One region of the Streptomyces sp. DSM 42067 genome, then DNA from elsewhere that is predicted to be linked to it. Evidence: riboswitches for the same ligand, from Rfam matches in the RefSeq annotation. Region 1 holds a riboswitch; each other region holds the start of a gene.

Region 1 (4,148 bases):
CATCATAACGTCATGTACGTCCTGTACATTTTTTACAGAGCTGGTTCTGCTGCACAGGCCTGCGTACGGGACCGCATGGCCACCACATGAACGTCGTGATCAACGTCGCGGCGAGACCTCCGCCGAGGCCCCGCCATGAGGAGGCGCCTGCCATGAACCGACCGACCGGTACCGGCCCGACGGCCCGCTATGTCCTGCCCGAGTTCACCGAGCGCACGACGGCGGGCCATCGGACCCTCGATCCGTACTCGAAGCTCCTGGAGGAGCGGATCGTCTTCCTCGGGACGCCGATCGACGACACGTCCGCGAACGACGTGATGGCGCAGTTCATGCACCTCGAGTACACGGCGCCGGACCGCGACATCTCGCTGTACATCAATTCGCCCGGCGGCTCGTTCAGCGCGATGACGGCGCTCTACGACACGATGCAGTACGTCAGCTGCGACGTGGAGACCATCTGCCTGGGCCAGGCCGCATCCGCGGCCGCGGTACTGCTGGCCGCCGGCACGCCCGGCAAGCGGTTCGCGCTGCCCGGCGCGCGCGTGCTGATCCACCAGCCGTCGCTCTCGGAGCCCGTGCAGGGGCAGGCGGACGACCTGGCGATCCAGGCGCGCGAGATGATGCGCACGCGTGAGCTGCTGGAGGAGATGCTGCAGCGCCACACCGGGCAGAGCCTGGAGCGCATCCGCTCGGACATCGAGCGGGACAAGATCCTCGACGCGCGGGACGCCGTCGAGTACGGGCTCGTGGACCGGATCATCCCCAGCCGCAAGGCGTCGCTGGCGCCACACGGCGCGAGGTGAGCCGCCGATGCTGCCACCCGAACTGCCGCCCTTGCCCGCGCTGACCCGCGCCGAGGGCGAACTGATCGACCGTTACCTCGAAGTGGTCGACCTGCTGGGCCGGATCAACCCGGCGCGCGCCCACGACACCTACGGCGGGCTGCGTGCGGCTCAGGCGCTGGTGGGCGCGGCGGCGGCGCTCCGGGACGCGTTGGCACTGATGCATCAGCGGGGAGAGACCGAGGTGCATACGCCGACGCTTGCGCGTGCCCTGCGGGTGCTGGACGGGGAACGCCGCGCGGCGCGGGTCACCGTGCCGCCGCCCAGGAGCGATTGATTCCGGCACGGGACCGGATCACGTCGATTCGAGATGGTTTGACGACCGGTCAGGGCCGATCGCGTACCGCGTCAGGGCCGATCACGGACCGCGTGAGGGCCGGACAAGCCCGACCAGGGACCGCACTGTGCCCCACAGCGGATCCCGACCGGTGACCGCACGATGCCCGACAGGACACCCCACCGGTGACCGCACGATGCCCGGCAGGGACCCCCCAGTGGCCCCGACGAGCCCTCACCATCCCATCGACCGCGCCGTGATGCTTCGCGGGACCGTCCGGACCGGATTTGAAACGGCCCAGTCGGGCTACCCTCGATCGGCGTAGAAAGCGATAGACATTTTCGGTCGGCAAACTTGCGCAACATGCGTACGCGACGATCGGAATGTTGCCTTTCGGTGCTGGTCCGGCGTTCGTCGGGCCCTTCGCCGGTCATTCGCAAACTCGCCTGTCCACCCGAACGGGTGCGTGGTGAGGAGCTTCACACATCGCCGGTTCGACTCGGATTTCAGGCCATGTGTGCGTGAAGATCCCTTCCGACGACAAGCCCCCGCCGCCGCGGCGGGGCGGTCCGGGCGGACGCCGAGTCCTGCCGCCGTCCGGATGCCAGGTCGACATCGGTGGATCGGCAGGAGTGGAGGACCCAGCACGGCGGGCAGCCCGGACACGCTCCGGGAGGCCCTTGGGGTGAAGCCGCACCACGCGGCCGGGCATCTTCGCCTGTCCGAACCCGACAGGTCATCCTTCACAGGCGGCTGACGAAGGGCTGCGCATGACTGCGCTCAATCGTTTTCCGTCTCTGATGGCCCGCGCCGGCACCGCATCGGCGCTCACACTCGCCGCATTGGGCGGAACCGTCGTGGTTCCGGGCATCGCCTCCGAGGCGGAGGCCGCAACGGTCGCAAACAAGGCACTCAAGATCGCGGCTTCCAAGAAGGGCTCCCCGTACCGGTGGGGAGCCACCGGGCCGCGCCGGTTCGACTGCTCCGGACTCACGCTCTACTCGTTCAAGAAGGCGGGCAAGAAGCTGCCGCGTACCGCGGCCCAGCAGTACAACAAGACCCATCACCTGTCCGCGAAACAAGCGCGCCCCGGAGACCTGGTCTTCTTCCACTCCGGCAAGTACGTGTACCACGTCGGCATCTACGCCGGTAAGGGACGCATCTGGCACTCACCCAAGTCCGGGGACGTGGTGCGCCTGCAGAAGATCTGGACGAAGAGCGTCTGGTACGGCAGGGTGCGCTGATCCCGCGGCCGGAGCGCTCATGGCGTACTCCCGGCCGGGCGGGCGGCGGCCGACCGGCTTCGGCCGCCGCCCGCCGGGTGCGTGAGAAGCGCCGAGGAGGTCACTCGTCAGGTATGGCTGAGGACCGTTCCGGACAGCCGGCGCGCCGCGAGACCCGCTTCGAGCGCGCCGACCGCAACTTCAGCGAGCTGCTGCAGGAGCTGAGGGTCACGCAGACGGGCGTGCAGATCCTCTTCGCGTTCCTGCTGACACTCGCGTTCACGCCCCGCTTCCCGTCGCTCGACACGCTGCAGCGCGTCACCTACGTGACCACGCTGCTGCTGGCCGTACTGGCCGCCGCCCTGTTCACGGCGCCGGCCGCGCTGCACCGATCGCTGTTCCAGCAGCACGCCAAACCGCAGATCGTGCGGTGGTCCTCGGACCTCGCACGGGCCGGCATGGTGGTGCTGGCTCTCGCACTGACCGGGTCGGTCCTGCTCGTGGTGGATGTGACGCTCGGCCGGGTCGGCGGCTTCCTGGCGGGCGCGGGCACACTGCTGGTGTGCGTGGGGCTGTGGGGCGCACTGCCGCGGGTGGTCCGTCGCGAGCTGGTACCTGCGCGCGCGGCGGCGTCGGCGGTGAACATGCCGAAGGACGCGGACGACGACGAGGGCACGGACGACGACGAGGACGAGGACATCGGGCGATCAGAGGACGTCAGGCCGGCGGAGCGCCGAGGGCCGTCGGCAGACATCGGGGCATCGGAGGGTGTCAGGTCATCAGCGGAGCGGCGAGAAGGCTGATCCCCAGGGCGGTCAGCGCGGTGCCCGTGACCGCCGCGACGGCGCGCGCCGCACGCGGTCTGCGCAGCCATCGGCCGAGCCGGTCCACCAGGAGCGCGACCATCGGAAACCAGAGCAGGCCGAGGACGACGACGATCAGCGCGAGCAGCAGAGTCCGCGGCATCGCGGGGCTGCCCGCGGGCACGAACTGGGGTAGCAGGCTGAAGAAGGTGATCGGCGCCTTCGGGTTGAGCGCATTGGTGAGGAACCCCTGACGCAGACCCCCGCCCGCGGTGGCCTTCTCCTCCCCGGCGTCCTCCGCAGGGCTCGGCCGCGCAACGGACTGCAGGGTACGGACGCCCAGGTACAGCACATAGGCGCCGCCCATGAGCTGGAGCACGCGGAAGAGCGCGGGCACGGCCGCCAGGACCGCCGCGACTCCGGCGACGGCGAGCGCGGTGTGGAACAGCAGTCCGCCCGCGATGCCCAGCGCACACGCCACTCCCATGCGGCGTGACACCAGGGCATTGCGCACCACGACGGTGAAGTCGGCCCCGGCATGGCGACCATGCCGGCGGCGACACCGGTGAAGGCGAGCAGTTGGGCATCCATGACGACCAGCCTGCCGCCTCCCAGCCTTCAGTAGGTATGCAGACTTTCCTCAGCTAGCCTTAAGGAGCCCTTTAGCCTCGCTCGTCCACGCCGCTCAGTCACGCGCACTCGGCCGCGTGTCCGCGAGGCTGGCCACCTCGGGAGGTGCAGCGTGTACGACCCCACACGGCTCGCGGCACTCGTGGCCGTCTCGGAGGCCGGTTCCATCACCCGGGCCGCGGAACGGCTGGGATACACGGTGCCGGCGCTGTCCCAGCAGCTCGCCAAGCTGGAGCGCGAGGCGGGCGCGGCGCTGCTGGTGCGCCACCACCGCGGGACGCGACTGACCGGCGCGGGAGAGCTGCTGGTGGCGCGGGCGCGGCGGGTGCTGGACGAAATGGACCGGGCCCGCCACGAACTGGCGCAGCTGTCG
Region 2 (4,148 bases), 6.4 Mb from region 1:
TCGCCCGCGAGGACGTCCAGCAGTATCTGTGGGAGCAGCTGGACACCCTGCTGAGCAGCGCGCCGATCGACTATGTGAAGTGGGACTTCAATCGCTGCTTCACGGATGCCGGGTGGCCGGGGGAACCGTATCCGCAGAGGCTGTGGAACGCGCATGTGCATGCGCTCTATGGGTTGTTGGACCGGCTGCGGGCCGCGCACCCGGGAGTGGCGTTCGAGTCCTGCTCGGGCGGTGGCGGCCGGGTCGATCTCGGCATCATGGCGCGCACGGACCAGGTGTGGACCTCCGACAACACCGACCCGCTGGACCGGCTCGCCATCCAGTACGGCTTCACTCAGGTGCACCCCGCGCGGGTCATGGCGGCCTGGGTCACCGACAGCCCGAACGTCCAGCTCAATGACCGTGTGAGCTCGTTGCGCTTCCGCTTCGTCAGTGCCATGGCCGGGGTGCTCGGGGTCGGCGGCGACCTCACCGAGTGGAGCGACGAGGAGCTCGCCGAGGCCCGTCGGTGGGTGGATCTCTACAAGGAGATCCGCCCCGTCGTGCAGCGCGGCGACCTCTACCGGCTGAGGGCGCCGGAGGGCGGGCTGAGCGCGGTGCAGTACGTCCTCGGGGACGAGGCCGTAGTCCTGGCGTGGTTGGGGGCCCAGCACTACGGCGAGGCGCCCCCGGCGGTCAGGCTGCGAGGGCTCGATCCCGCCGGGTCGTACGAGTGCCTCGAGACCGGCGCGGTGCATCGGGGTGCGGTGCTGCTGCACCACGGTCTGCGGACCGGGCTGCATGGCGACCTGGATGCGGCAGTTATCCGTCTGCGTCGCATCTGACCGATTTAGTCCTCTTTGGGTCATTGGCTCTAACTCGCCCTGCAATAAGGCGTCATGAGTGGCATGCCGTGAGCAGGATCATATTGGTGACGGTGGGTGGCGATCTCCCTTTCGTGACCGCCCCTGAATTTCCGGGGGGTTGGCCGGAATGCGGAGATCGTTAATCCACGGACAGTGACCGGAATTTCCGGGGAAGGATCAAGAACCGGAATCCCGCTGGAATAACCACGCTTGTGTCCGCCATTCCGACTCGCTTACGGTCACGGTCGATCCGGGCGGACGCCGAATCCTGCCATCGCCCGGAATCCCCACTCACACAACGTGTATGGCAGGAGCGGGGGATCCCACAGGTAGAACGCCGGTTCCGGGTATCCGGACCAGCTTGGGGTGAAGTCGCGCCAAAACGCGGCCGGACATCTCCAGTCCGAACCCGACAGCTCACCTCGCAGGCGCCGGAGAGGAATTCGCCATGCCCGCGACCGGTAAGAACCGCCGTTCCAAGTCCCTGCGCTTCACCCGCTCCATAGCCGCCTTCAGCGCGGGGAGTGCCGCACTCGCACTGCCGCTCATCGGCGCCACGGGCGCGTTTGCCGCTCCCGCACAGACCGCCCCGCAGTCCGCGGTCCAGTCCGTTTCCGGAAAGGCCGCCGTCGCGGCCGCCGCCGCCAAGTCGGCCGCGAAGAAGACGTATACGGTGAAGTCGGGCGACTGCCTCGCCGGCATCGCCAGGGAGCAGAAGGTCGCCGGCGGCTGGAAGAAGCTCTACAAGGACAACCGCAAGGCCATCGGCGCCGACCCCACAAAGATCCGCGCGGGCCTCAAGCTCGTCGTCGACGGCAAGGCCGCCGCCTCCGACGACTCGGCCTCCGCTTCCGCGTCCAAGGCCCCGGCCGCTGCCGCCTCCAAGGCGCCTGCCGAAAAGGCGTCCACGACCTCCACTGCTCCCACGGCGACCACCACGGCCACCAACACGGCGCCCGCGGACACGGCAGCCACGACCACCTCCGCCTTCACCGCGCCGATCCCCGGCGCCACCATGAGCACGCCCTACCGCCAGTCGGGCAGCATGTGGTCGAGCGGCTACCACACCGGTGTGGACTTCGTGGCCCCGACCGGCACCAGCCTCAAGGCCGTCGGCGCAGGCACTGTCGTCTCCGCCGGCTGGGCCGGTTCGTATGGCAACCAGGTCGTCATCCAGCTGAGCGACGGTCTGTACGCGCAGTACGCCCACCTGTCCGCCCTCTCCGTCTCGGCCGGCCAGACCGTGACCGCGGGACAGCAGATCGGGCTCTCCGGCTCCACGGGCAACAGCACGGGCCCGCACCTGCACTTCGAGATCCGCACCACGCCGGACTACGGCTCCGACGTCGACCCGCTGGCGTACCTGCGCCAGCACGGCGTCTCCATCTGACGCCACCTCGGTTGCGACAGACCGACACCGATCGACGAGGCCCGGTCAGGCCCCGCACCGCCCCATGGTGTGTCCTGGCCGGGCGCACGTCGTCTCGTCCGTGAGCCGCGGCGACCCTGCCTCTATGAACGGCTGGGCTCTATTCCTGGCTTGGGCGAATCTTGACGAGTGGCATATCTCACCCGCCGTCAACCCCTGCCTACGGTGGCGTAGGTCACTTAGCGAGGTGAAAGATATGCCGACGTGGCAGCAGAGTCGACATTCCTCACCAGTGACGTGATCAGGTCCTACGCAGCGGTCGGCGACAGCTTCACGGAAGGTGTCGGAGACCCCGGTCCCGGCGGGCACTTCGTCGGCTGGGCCGACCGGCTCGCCGTCCTCCTCGACGACCGGGTCCCGGAGCACACCTTCCGCTACGCCAATCTCGCCGTACGCGGCAGGCTCCTCGACCAGATCGTCGCGGAACAGGTCCCGCGGGCCAAGGAACTCGCCCCCGACCTCGTGACGTTCTGCGCAGGCGGCAACGACATCATCCGGCCCGGCACCGACCCCGACGACGTCGCGGAACGCTTCGAGCGGGCCGTCGCCGACCTCGCGTCGGCCGCGGGCAGCGTCCTGATCGCCACGGGCTTCGACACTCGCGGCGTACCCGTGCTGAAGCACCTGCGCGGCAAGATCGCCACGTACAACCTGCACTTGCGGGCCATCGCCGACCGGTACGGGTTCCCCGTCCTCGACCTGTGGTCGCTCAAGACCATCCAGGACCGCAGGGCTTGGGACCCCGACCGGCTGCACCTGTCGCCCGAGGGCCACACCCGTGTCGCCCTGCGCGCCGCACAGGTGCTCGGACTCGAGGTGCCCGCCGACCCGGACCAGCCCTGGCCCCCGGAACCGCCGCGCGGCTCCCTCGATGTGCGCCGCGACACGATCCACTGGGCCCGCGAGTACCTCGTGCCGTGGATCGGACGGCGGCTGCGCGGCGAGTCCTCCGGGGACCACGTCGAGGCGAAGAGACCGGATCTGCTGCCTCTGTAGGGGCATCTCGGGGGTCTTGGGGACCGGGGGTGCGGTGAGCGTTGTGGGCAGTCGTTCCGCTGGGGAACGGGTGGGCACAATGGTGGGCACAACCCCACGACGGTGGGTTCGTCACGTACGGCCTGAGCCCCGTCACGGGCCTCCGGCCCGGAGCCGGGGCGCGTCCGGCGCCGGGGTGCGTCCGGAACCGTGGGGCCCGCCCGGCGGGTCACCGTGCCGTAGCCATCAACGCCTTCCGCTCAAGGCCCAGTTCCCGGGCGAGAGCCTCGTCGACCCACTTCGTCATGCGCGCACGGGACAGCGTGCCGTCGTAGGCAGTCATCTGGACCGCGAGCCCGTCCAGCAGCGCGGTCAGACGCAGGGCCGCGGCCATGGGGTCCGGGCAGCGGAACTCGTCGGCCGCCACGCCCTCCGCGATCACCTCGGCGAGCGCCGCCTTCCACTGCTGGTCGAGACCGCGCGTCACCTCGCGCAGCGCGGGATCGCGCAGGGCCCCCGCCCAGCCCTCGATCCACAGCCGCCACCCCTTGGCCTGCCCGGTCGGCGCGTACCAGCGGACGGCGGTACGCAGGCGGCGTACCGCCGTCGTGCGTCTGCCCAGCAGCCTGCGCAGATGCGCGAGATCGCCCTCGGCGGCATGTGTGAACGCGGCGGCGACCAGCTGTTCCTTGGTCGAGAAGTGATAGAGCACCAGGGCGTTGCTGACCCCGAGGGCGGAGGCCACATCGGCGATGCGCACGGCCGCGACGCCTCGCGCCTCGATCTGCTCGACGGCGGCCCGCAACAGCGCTTCCCGCCGCTCGGCCACGCTCAACCGCACCCGTGTCATCAGGAAACACCGCCCACGTTGCACAGGGAAGCACCGTCCATGCTGCACA
Region 3 (4,148 bases), 2.9 Mb from region 1:
CTGGATAGCCGTCGCGACCGCCGACCCCAGCAGCGCCGACACACTGGGCGCCACCGTCATAGCGCCCGTCGTCGAGGAGTCCGCGAAGGCGGCAGCGGTCCTGCTGATCTTCCTCTTCCGCCGACGGGACTTCACCGGAATCGTCGACGGTGTCGTCATCGCCGGCGTCACCGCCACCGGCTTCGCGTTCACCGAGAACATCCTCTATCTCGGCACGGCCTTCGGCACCGACCAGCTCAGCGGCCAGAGCGGCCTGACCTCCGTCACCGCGGCGACGTTCTTCGTCCGCATCGTGATGTCGCCGTTCGCGCATCCACTGTTCACGGTGCTCACCGGCATCGGCTTCGGCATCGCGGCACTGTCCGCCGAGCGCCACCGCGTACGCCGGGTCCTCCTGCCGATCGCGGGCCTGCTCCTCGCGATGGGCATGCACGCCGCCTGGAACGGCTCGTCGAGCTTCGGCCCGTACGGGTTCTTCGCCGTCTACGCCGCGTTCATGGTGCCCGCGTTCGGGCTGCTCACCTGGCTGGTGATCTGGACGAGGCAGCGTGAGCTGGGCACCATCCGCCGTGAGCTGCCCGCGTACGCGGCCGCCGGCTGGCTGACGCCGCCCGAGCCGCTCGTCCTGGGCTCGATGCGCGCACGCCGCCTCGCCCGCGAGTACGCGGATCGCCATCTGGGCAAGCCCGCGGCGCGGGCGGTCGCGGAGTACGAGGCGTATGCGACGTCTCTGGCGTTCCTGCGTCACCGGGGGCGCCGTGGCCGCGCGGGATCCGATTTCGTCGTACGGGAACGGGAGCTGCTGCACGAGCTGTGGCGGCGCAAGGACGTGGCACGGCCCGCGCTGGCCCACGCGGCCGCGGCGACGGCGCCGGAGGTGGTCCCGCCGTACGTTCTCCCGTACGGGCATCCGCAGGGGCAGGTCCCGTACGGCGCGATGCCGCCGTACGGACAGGTTCCGTACGGCGGCATCGCGCCATATCCCGCGTACAACCCCTACCGTTCCTGACGCGCCTTATCAGGTCCGTTGGGAGTTGGGCCCGTTCCCGTCAGGGATTCAGGCCCATTCCCGTCAGGGATTCAGGCCCATTCCCGTCAGGGGGTCAGGCCCTTGCTGCGCAGCCAGGCGAGCGGGTCGACCCCGTCGCCTCCGCCCGGGTGGATCTCGAGGTGCAGATGCGCGCCGGTGACGTTGCCGGTGGCGCCCACGCGGCCGATGACGTCGCCCGTGGTGACCTTCTGGCCGACGCTCACGCTGATCGAGGACTGGTGGCAGTACCAGATCTCCGTGCCGTCCTCGAGCTCCAGCACCGTGCGGTAGCCGTACGAGCCGGACCAGCCGGCCTCCTTCACCGTGCCGGTGTGGACGGCCTTGAGCGGCGTCCCCGTGGGGGCCGCGAAGTCAACGCCGGTGTGGTAGCCGGAGGACCACAGCGAACCCGCGTCGCCGAACTGCGAGGTCAGAGTGTACGAGGACGTGGGGAGGGCGTAGCTCGCGGCGAGCTTGGCGAGGCGCTCCGCCTCGGCCTTGCGCCTGGCCTCCTCCTCCGCCGCCTTCTTCTCGGCGGCGGCCTTGGCCTCGGCCGCTTCCCGCTCCTTGGCCGCTTCTTCGGCGGCCTGCTTGGCGGCGGCCTCCTCGGCGGCCTTCGCGGCCGCGCTCTCCGCCTGGTCCTGCTGCTGCTCGGCCTGCTGCATGATGCGGGCGCGCAGTGCCTCACCGGCGTCCGTGGTGCCCTGCTCCGCGTCGGTGGCGGTGACGCCGGCTCCGGTGAGGGGCGCGACGGCGTTGGTGCCGGAGTCCGACGAGTCGGACACCAGGGAACTCACGCCGGGCAGGGACTCGGTGACCGACGACAGGTCGGGCATCGATATCTGCACCGGCGGCTTGCCGCCCTGCGCGGTGGCGATGCCGCCCGCGCCGACGGCGGCGATGACTCCCACACCGAGAACCGTGGAGCTGCGCGCGAGGCCTCCGCCGCGCTGCTTGATGACACGGTGCCGACCGCGGACGGGCCGGACGGACTCCTCAGTGGGGTTCCATTCCTCCCAGGGCCCCTCGCCCTGGCGGAAGCCGGGGCCGAAGCCGGTGCCCGTGTCGAAGCCGCTGCCGGTTCCTCTGTCGAATCCGGTGCTGGTTGCTGTGTCGAAGCCCGTGCCGGTTCCGGTGTCGAAGCCGGCGCCGTCAGGGTCGTACGGCGCGAACGGGGGTTGCGGGGCAGGCGGGTTGGACGCCACTGGGGCGCGCTCCTTTCCTTCCTTCTCGCCTACCGGGTTAGCTGACGGGTTCGGAGCAGGAAGGTCTCCTACGAACGCCTTTTGCGGTAAAGGCGCCCGATTCACCCCAAGTTGGTGGTTCCCCGGTTCCCTTACGGGATTCGGCGCGTGCGCACGGAGCCGCCTCTTGTGACGGCTGGGACGACCGCGCTGCGTTATCGAACGTTAATAGACGGGGGTACTGAATTCCAAGCCGTTCCGGCTGATCGTTAACGCTTTGGTCTGGACTTAACAGGGCGGGACCGGGCGGAATCGGGCGAGTTGACCGCCCGGCCGCATCGGGCACTTACTTGACGGTGTGTCAGTTGTTATGCGGAGGGGGGTCGTTCGGTCACGGAAGGTGATGTGGTCGGCCCGCTCCCAGACGCCGTACCGCTCACGGACGCCGCACCGCTCACCGACACCGCGATGCTCACCGACACCGCGATGCTCACGGGCGCCGTACCGCCAGCAGCACCATGTCGTCCCCCATCCCGCCACCGCTGTGCCGGCGCACCTCCGCCGCGAGGGAGGCCAGCATGGCGTGCGGACCCTCGAAGAAGCGCCGGGGTGCAGGCGCACGGCGAGCACGGCGACGAGCGAGGCGCTCCCCGCCACCACCGTGCCGCGGAGCGAGTAGAGAGCGGCGGCGACCAGCGGGGCTGCGGTCAAGAGGGGCGCCCCCGTGAAGGCCGACGGCATGAGGACGTCGTAGAGGGTCCCGGCGACGATGAGCAACGCGGGCAGGAACCGCACGAAGGTCCGGACGATCGCAAACGCCCGCCGCTCGTCGTCCCGCCCCGCCCCTACGCCCTCTCCGGCGTCCCAGCCGTCTGCCCAGCCACGTTCCCGGTCGGGCTCGCCGCCGTGCTCCCCTGCGTCGCGCCCTCCTCGCTTCCGCACCGCTCGTCTCCTGCCGCGTCCACGTCCGCGCCCGTCGCCGCGTCCCACTCACGGCATTCCCGCCGCGGCACGGGTGGCGACCTGTGGTGGGCCGCCGGAGTGAGCACCGCGGCTCAATGCGCCTGCAACACGCCGAGGGGCCGGAACCACATCTGGTTCCGGCCCCTCGGGCTTCAGTAGCGGGGACAGGATTTGAACCTGCGACCTCTGGGTTATGAGCCCAGCGAGCTACCGAGCTGCTCCACCCCGCGTCGGTAAGTACAAGTGTACGCCATGCGCGGGACACCTTTGACCAGCCCGGTTCGCGCCCCGTGTGAACCGCGCACTCACGCCGGTTCCACTCGCACGCTCCCGGCGCGCAAACGGCGGCGGTCCACTGACGGCGGACCCGCACAACGCAGGCGCACCGGTCGTGCACCGGGCCGCGCACCGGTTGTGCGGGAGGGGCCGCCGGCCTTCCCCTGCCCTCGGCCGGCGGCCCCGCGGAGGCCGGGCGAAGGCCCCGCGGCGGCCGGGCGGGCGGATATGGCCACGCGAAGGCCGGGCGAGCGGTTGTGGCACCGGCACCGGTTGCCGTGGCCCATCCCGCGGAGGAGCCTCGAAGGAGGGGTCAGAAGGGTCAGAAGGGTCAGAAGGAGGTCACCATGGGCACCTCGGCGAGCCCCGCCTTCGACACCGAAATCCTGCGCCAGGGCATCGAAGGCCACAACGCGGACACGCTCCTGTCGCTCTACGCGGACGATGCGGAAGTCCGCGTCGTCGACCGCAACACGCAGCCCAGCCACCCACTGATCAAGCACGGCCGCAACCAGATCAGCGAGATGCTGAACGACATCTACGGCCGCGAGATGACCCACAAGCTGGAACAGTGCGTGGTCCAGGGCGACCACGTCGCCTTCACCGAGTCCTGCGAGTACCCGGACGGCGTCAAGGTGCTGGCCAGCTCCATGATGTCGCTACGAGACGGCAAGATCGTCGATCAGACGCTGATC
Region 4 (4,148 bases), 5.2 Mb from region 1:
ACCGCTTCCGGGCCTCTTCGGGGCCGTTCCCGACCGTTCCCGACTGTTCCGGGCACGTCCGCCGGTATGGAACACTGGTCTAGACAACCCTGAGAGAATCCTGAAGGGCAGCATCACATGGCTGAGCGCCGCGTCAACGTCGGCTGGGCCGAGGGTCTCCACGCCCGCCCCGCCTCCATCTTCGTCCGTGCGGCCACGGCCGCCGGCGTCCCCGTGACGATCGCCAAGGCTGACGGCACCCCGGTCAACGCGGCGTCGATGCTCGCGGTGCTGGGCCTGGGCGCCCAGGGCGGCGAGGAGATCGTCCTCGCGTCCGACGCCGACGGGGCGGATGCCGCCCTCGACCGGCTGGCCAAGCTGGTCGCCGAGGGTCTCGAGGAGCTTCCCGAGACCGTCTGACGGCAACAGGTGAATTGCGGCGGAGCCGCGCCGGCCTCTTTATTCGGAGGCGGCGCGGCTCCGCCCTTTTTACGCCATGCGCTCCGAAGCGCGCGCCATGCCTTCCGAAGCTCGGCCGGAATTCCCTGCACCCCGAGAAAATGGGCAGCAAAAAAGAACCCCCACCGAATATCCCTCTTTGTATACGGCGCCTCTGTTAATGCCGCGGGCTCACAGTGTTTACGGCGTGTTGCGAACCCCTCACACGGTCTCCGCGATCCGGAAAACGGAGCCGGTGGGCGGCGCTGAACCGTTCTGTGTGCAGGGTGGTCAGCGACCGCGCCCGTTCGGCGTCACCGCGGGCCACGGCGTCGACGATCGCGCCGTGCTCGGCCCACGCCTCCACGGGATGGGCGGGGGTCTCGACTGTGTACATCCAGGCGATCTTGTGCCGGAGCTGAGTGAGCAGCGACGTCAGCCCCGGGCTGCCCGAGGCCTGCGCGAGCGTCTCGTGGAACCAGCCGCCCAGCGACCGCAGATCTTCGCTGTGGCCCCGCCTGGCGCGCTCCTGGCCCAGTCGGACCAGGCCACGCAGCACCTTCAGATGCGCCTCGGTACGACGCTGTGCCGCGCGCGCAGCGCCGAGCGGCTCGAGCAGCGTACGGATCTCCAGCACGTCGGCGGCCTCCTGCTCGGTGGGCTCGGCGACACAGGCGCCCGCATGCCTGCGGGTGACGACGAATCCTTCCGCCTCCAGCGTGCGCAGGGCCTCGCGCACCGGGACACGGGACACCCCGTACCGGCGCGCGAGCAGTTCCTCGGTGAGACGGCTGCCGCGCTCGTAGACACCCGCGACGATGTCATCCCGGATGGCCGTGCATACCGAGTGCGCGGGAATGTGCATGACCGGACCTCCGCCTTAATCCCCGCGAAACGCGGTCGATTGACGCCTGTTGACTGACTCTATTGCAGCGGGCGGGAATTTCCGACGGCGGGCTGGAATCCATGGATATTTTTTGGACAAATCGGCGCTCGGAAACGACGAAAGCCCCGGCTCGATGAGCCGGGGCTTCCATGAAGCGGGGCGTTCTGCCCGGTCCGTTCTCCGGTCAGTGCTTCACGCGCGTCCGCTCTCGCGTCAGACCTTCACGCCGTGCGAGCGCAGATAGGTGAGCGGGTCGATGTCCGAGCCGTACTCCTCGGTGGTCCGGACCTCGAAGTGCAGGTGCGCTCCGGTCACGTTGCCGGTTGCGCCGGAGAGGGCTATCCGCTGGCCCGGCGTGACCGTCTGGCCGACGGAGACGGCGATGGACGACAGGTGACCGTACTGGGTGTACGTGCCGTCGTTCATCTTGATGACGACCTCGTACCCATACGAACCGCCCCAGCCTGCGGTGACGACGGTGCCGGAGCCGACAGCGCGGACCGCCGTACCGGACGCTGCGTGGAAGTCGACGCCGGTGTGGCTGCCGGACGACCACAGCGACCCGCCCGCCTTGTAGCCGGTGGAGACATAGGAGCCGGCGATCGGGCTGACGTAGGAGTTGAGGCGCTTGCGCTCGGCCTCGCGGGCGGCGCGCTCCTTGGCCGCACGCTCCTTGGCCTCGCGCTCCTTCTTGGCCTTCGCCTCGGCCTTGCGCTTCTCCTCGGCGGCCTTCTTCTTGGCGGCGGCCTCCTCGGCGGCCTGCTGCTGTGCGACGGCCTGAGCGTCGATCTTGTCAGCGACGGACTCGCCGAGGGTGACGGCCTGGATCAGCCCGGTCTGCTCGACGGAGGCATCGGCAGCCTGGGCCGGGGTGGCGAAGCCGGCGATGACGCCGGTGGTGGTGAGTGCCGCGACACGTGCCGCGCTTGCGGTCCTGCGGGTGATGGGGGTACCTCCCAGGCCCTTGAGGCGCTGGGGCAGGCTCGGACGACGATGCTTCCCGGTGGCGCGTGTGAACGCCATGTAGTGGCTGGTCCTTTCCTTCCTTCTCGCCTACCGGGTTAGCTGACGGGTTCGGAGCAGGAAGGTCTCCTACGGGCTCCCTCGATACGACTCAAGGGCCCCCGATTCACCCCAGGGACTTGGGCTCCTCCTGCGTCGAAGTCGACGGGAGGGTGGGTCCCCGGCTCCCCTGGCTCACGCCGTCCGGGGACTCGGCGATGACTGTCCGGTGCCGCGGCGCGGCGCACTGCCTGACGAACAGCCGGACCGACGCTAAACGGGACATCTTTCAATCAACAAACGCAGCATGGGATTTGTAGTGCATCCCACAGGGCAGACAGGCAACCTCCGCTACATTTCGGACAAACGAGAACCCCGGTGGCTCTGCAGCCACCGGGGTCTCTTCGGGTCCGTGTGGGGCCCTGTGCAGGTCCGTGTGGGGCCCTGTGCGGGCTGTGCGGGGCCTGTGCGGGCTAAGCGGCCCCGTCCGCGCCGCGCGGACGGGGCCGCTTAGCCCGTGACAACCGTCACTTCACCGATTCCGAGCGCCCTGACCGGCTCCTCGATCTGGGAGGCGTCACCCACGAGAACGGTCACCAGGCGGTCCACCGGGAAGGCGCTGACAACCGCCGCCGTGGCCTCGACGGTGCCGGTCGCGGCGAGCTGCTGGTACAGCTGCGCCTGGAAGTCGTCAGGGAGGTGCTGCTCGACCTGGTCGGCCAGCGTGCCCGCAACGACTGCCGCGGTCTCGTACTTGAGCGGGGCGACGCCGACGAGGTTGTGCACGGCGGCGTCGCGCTCGGCGTCCGTGAGACCTTCGGCGGCGAGCGTACGCAGCACCTTCCACAGGTCGTCCAGCGCAGGGCCCGTGTTCGGGGTGTCGACCGAGCCGCTGATGGCGAGCATCGCGGCGCCGCTGCCGTCCGGCGCGGAGCGCAGAACCTGCCCGAACGCCCTTACGCCGTAGGTGTATCCCTTCTCCTCGCGCAGGACGCGGTCCAGGCGAGAGGTGAGCGTGCCGCCCAGGCAGTAGGTGCCGAGCACCTGGGCCGGCCAGACGCGGTCGTGCCGGTCCGGGCCGATACGGCCGATGAGCAGCTGCGTCTGGACCGCGCCGGGGCGGTCCACGATGACGACGCGCCCGGTGTCGTCGGCGGTCACCGGCGGCACGGGGCGGGGCTCGGCGGACGAGCCGGTCCAGGTGCCGAGGGAGTCCGCGAGGAGTGCGTCCAGGTCGGTGCCGGAGAGGTCGCCCACCACGACGGCGGTGGCCGTGGCGGGGCGTACGTGCTTCTCGTAGAAGGCACGCACGGCCGCCGAGTCGATGCCCGCGACCGTCTCCTCCGTACCCTGGCGGGGGCGGGACATGCGCGATTCCGCCGGGAACAGCCCCTTGGAGAGCTCCTTGGCCGCGCGGCGGGCCGGGTTGGCGGTCTCGTGCGGGATCTCGTCGAGCCGGTTGCGCACCAGCCGCTCGACCTCGCTGTCCGCGAACGCGGGCGCCCTGAGCGCGTCGGCGAGCAGGCCGAGGGCCTTCGGCAGCCGGGAGACGGGGACTTCGAGCGAGAGCCGTACGCCAGGGTGGTCGGCGTGCGAGTCGAGCGTGGCGCCGCAGCGCTCCAGCTCGGCAGCGAACTCCTCGGCGGAGTGCTTGTCGGTGCCCTCGGAGAAGGCACGGGCCATGATCGTGGCGACGCCGTCCAGGCCGGCGGGCTCGGCGTCCAGCGGGCTGTCGAGGAGGATCTCGACAGCGACGACGTGCTGGCCGGGGCGATGGCAGCGCAGCACCGTGAGGCCGTTGTCGAGGGTGGTGCGGTCGGGCGCCGGGAAGGCCCAGGGCCTG

The links. A riboswitch is a leader RNA that binds a small molecule or an ion and turns the genes downstream of it on or off. The one in region 1 is predicted to bind cyclic di-AMP.
Region 2: it holds a riboswitch for cyclic di-AMP, as region 1 does, so the genes downstream of both, ACSMXV_RS35910 (M23 family metallopeptidase) here and ACSMXV_RS07785 (C40 family peptidase) in region 1, are expected to answer to the same signal.
Region 3: it holds a riboswitch for cyclic di-AMP, as region 1 does, so the genes downstream of both, ACSMXV_RS20900 (M23 family metallopeptidase) here and ACSMXV_RS07785 (C40 family peptidase) in region 1, are expected to answer to the same signal.
Region 4: it holds a riboswitch for cyclic di-AMP, as region 1 does, so the genes downstream of both, ACSMXV_RS31030 (M23 family metallopeptidase) here and ACSMXV_RS07785 (C40 family peptidase) in region 1, are expected to answer to the same signal.

The regions. Positions count from the first base shown of each region.
Region 1 is NZ_CM147706.1:1,624,163-1,628,310, forward strand. It holds gene ACSMXV_RS07775 (ATP-dependent Clp protease proteolytic subunit) at 153-803, shown strand; gene ACSMXV_RS07780 (hypothetical protein) at 811-1,119, shown strand; cyclic di-AMP (ydaO/yuaA leader) riboswitch at 1,726-1,886, shown strand; gene ACSMXV_RS07785 (C40 family peptidase) at 1,890-2,363, shown strand; gene ACSMXV_RS07790 (DUF6328 family protein) at 2,477-3,145, shown strand; partial or broken gene ACSMXV_RS07795 (LysE family translocator) at 3,114-3,736, opposite strand; gene ACSMXV_RS07800 (LysR family transcriptional regulator) at 3,888-4,148, shown strand, end outside.
Region 2 is NZ_CM147706.1:8,022,102-8,026,249, forward strand. It holds gene ACSMXV_RS35905 (alpha-galactosidase) at 1-824, shown strand, start outside; cyclic di-AMP (ydaO/yuaA leader) riboswitch at 1,111-1,291, shown strand; gene ACSMXV_RS35910 (M23 family metallopeptidase) at 1,294-2,235, shown strand; gene ACSMXV_RS35915 (SGNH/GDSL hydrolase family protein) at 2,479-3,270, shown strand; gene ACSMXV_RS35920 (TetR/AcrR family transcriptional regulator) at 3,479-4,099, opposite strand.
Region 3 is NZ_CM147706.1:4,554,455-4,558,602, forward strand. It holds gene ACSMXV_RS20895 (PrsW family intramembrane metalloprotease) at 1-1,009, shown strand, start outside; gene ACSMXV_RS20900 (M23 family metallopeptidase) at 1,096-2,235, opposite strand; cyclic di-AMP (ydaO/yuaA leader) riboswitch at 2,247-2,391, opposite strand; tRNA gene ACSMXV_RS20905 (tRNA-Met) at 3,334-3,407, opposite strand; gene ACSMXV_RS20910 (nuclear transport factor 2 family protein) at 3,801-4,148, shown strand, end outside.
Region 4 is NZ_CM147706.1:6,853,738-6,857,885, reverse strand. It holds gene ACSMXV_RS31040 (HPr family phosphocarrier protein) at 118-399, shown strand; gene ACSMXV_RS31035 (GntR family transcriptional regulator) at 596-1,282, opposite strand; gene ACSMXV_RS31030 (M23 family metallopeptidase) at 1,517-2,326, opposite strand; cyclic di-AMP (ydaO/yuaA leader) riboswitch at 2,340-2,533, opposite strand; gene ACSMXV_RS31025 (M16 family metallopeptidase) at 2,816-4,148, opposite strand, start outside.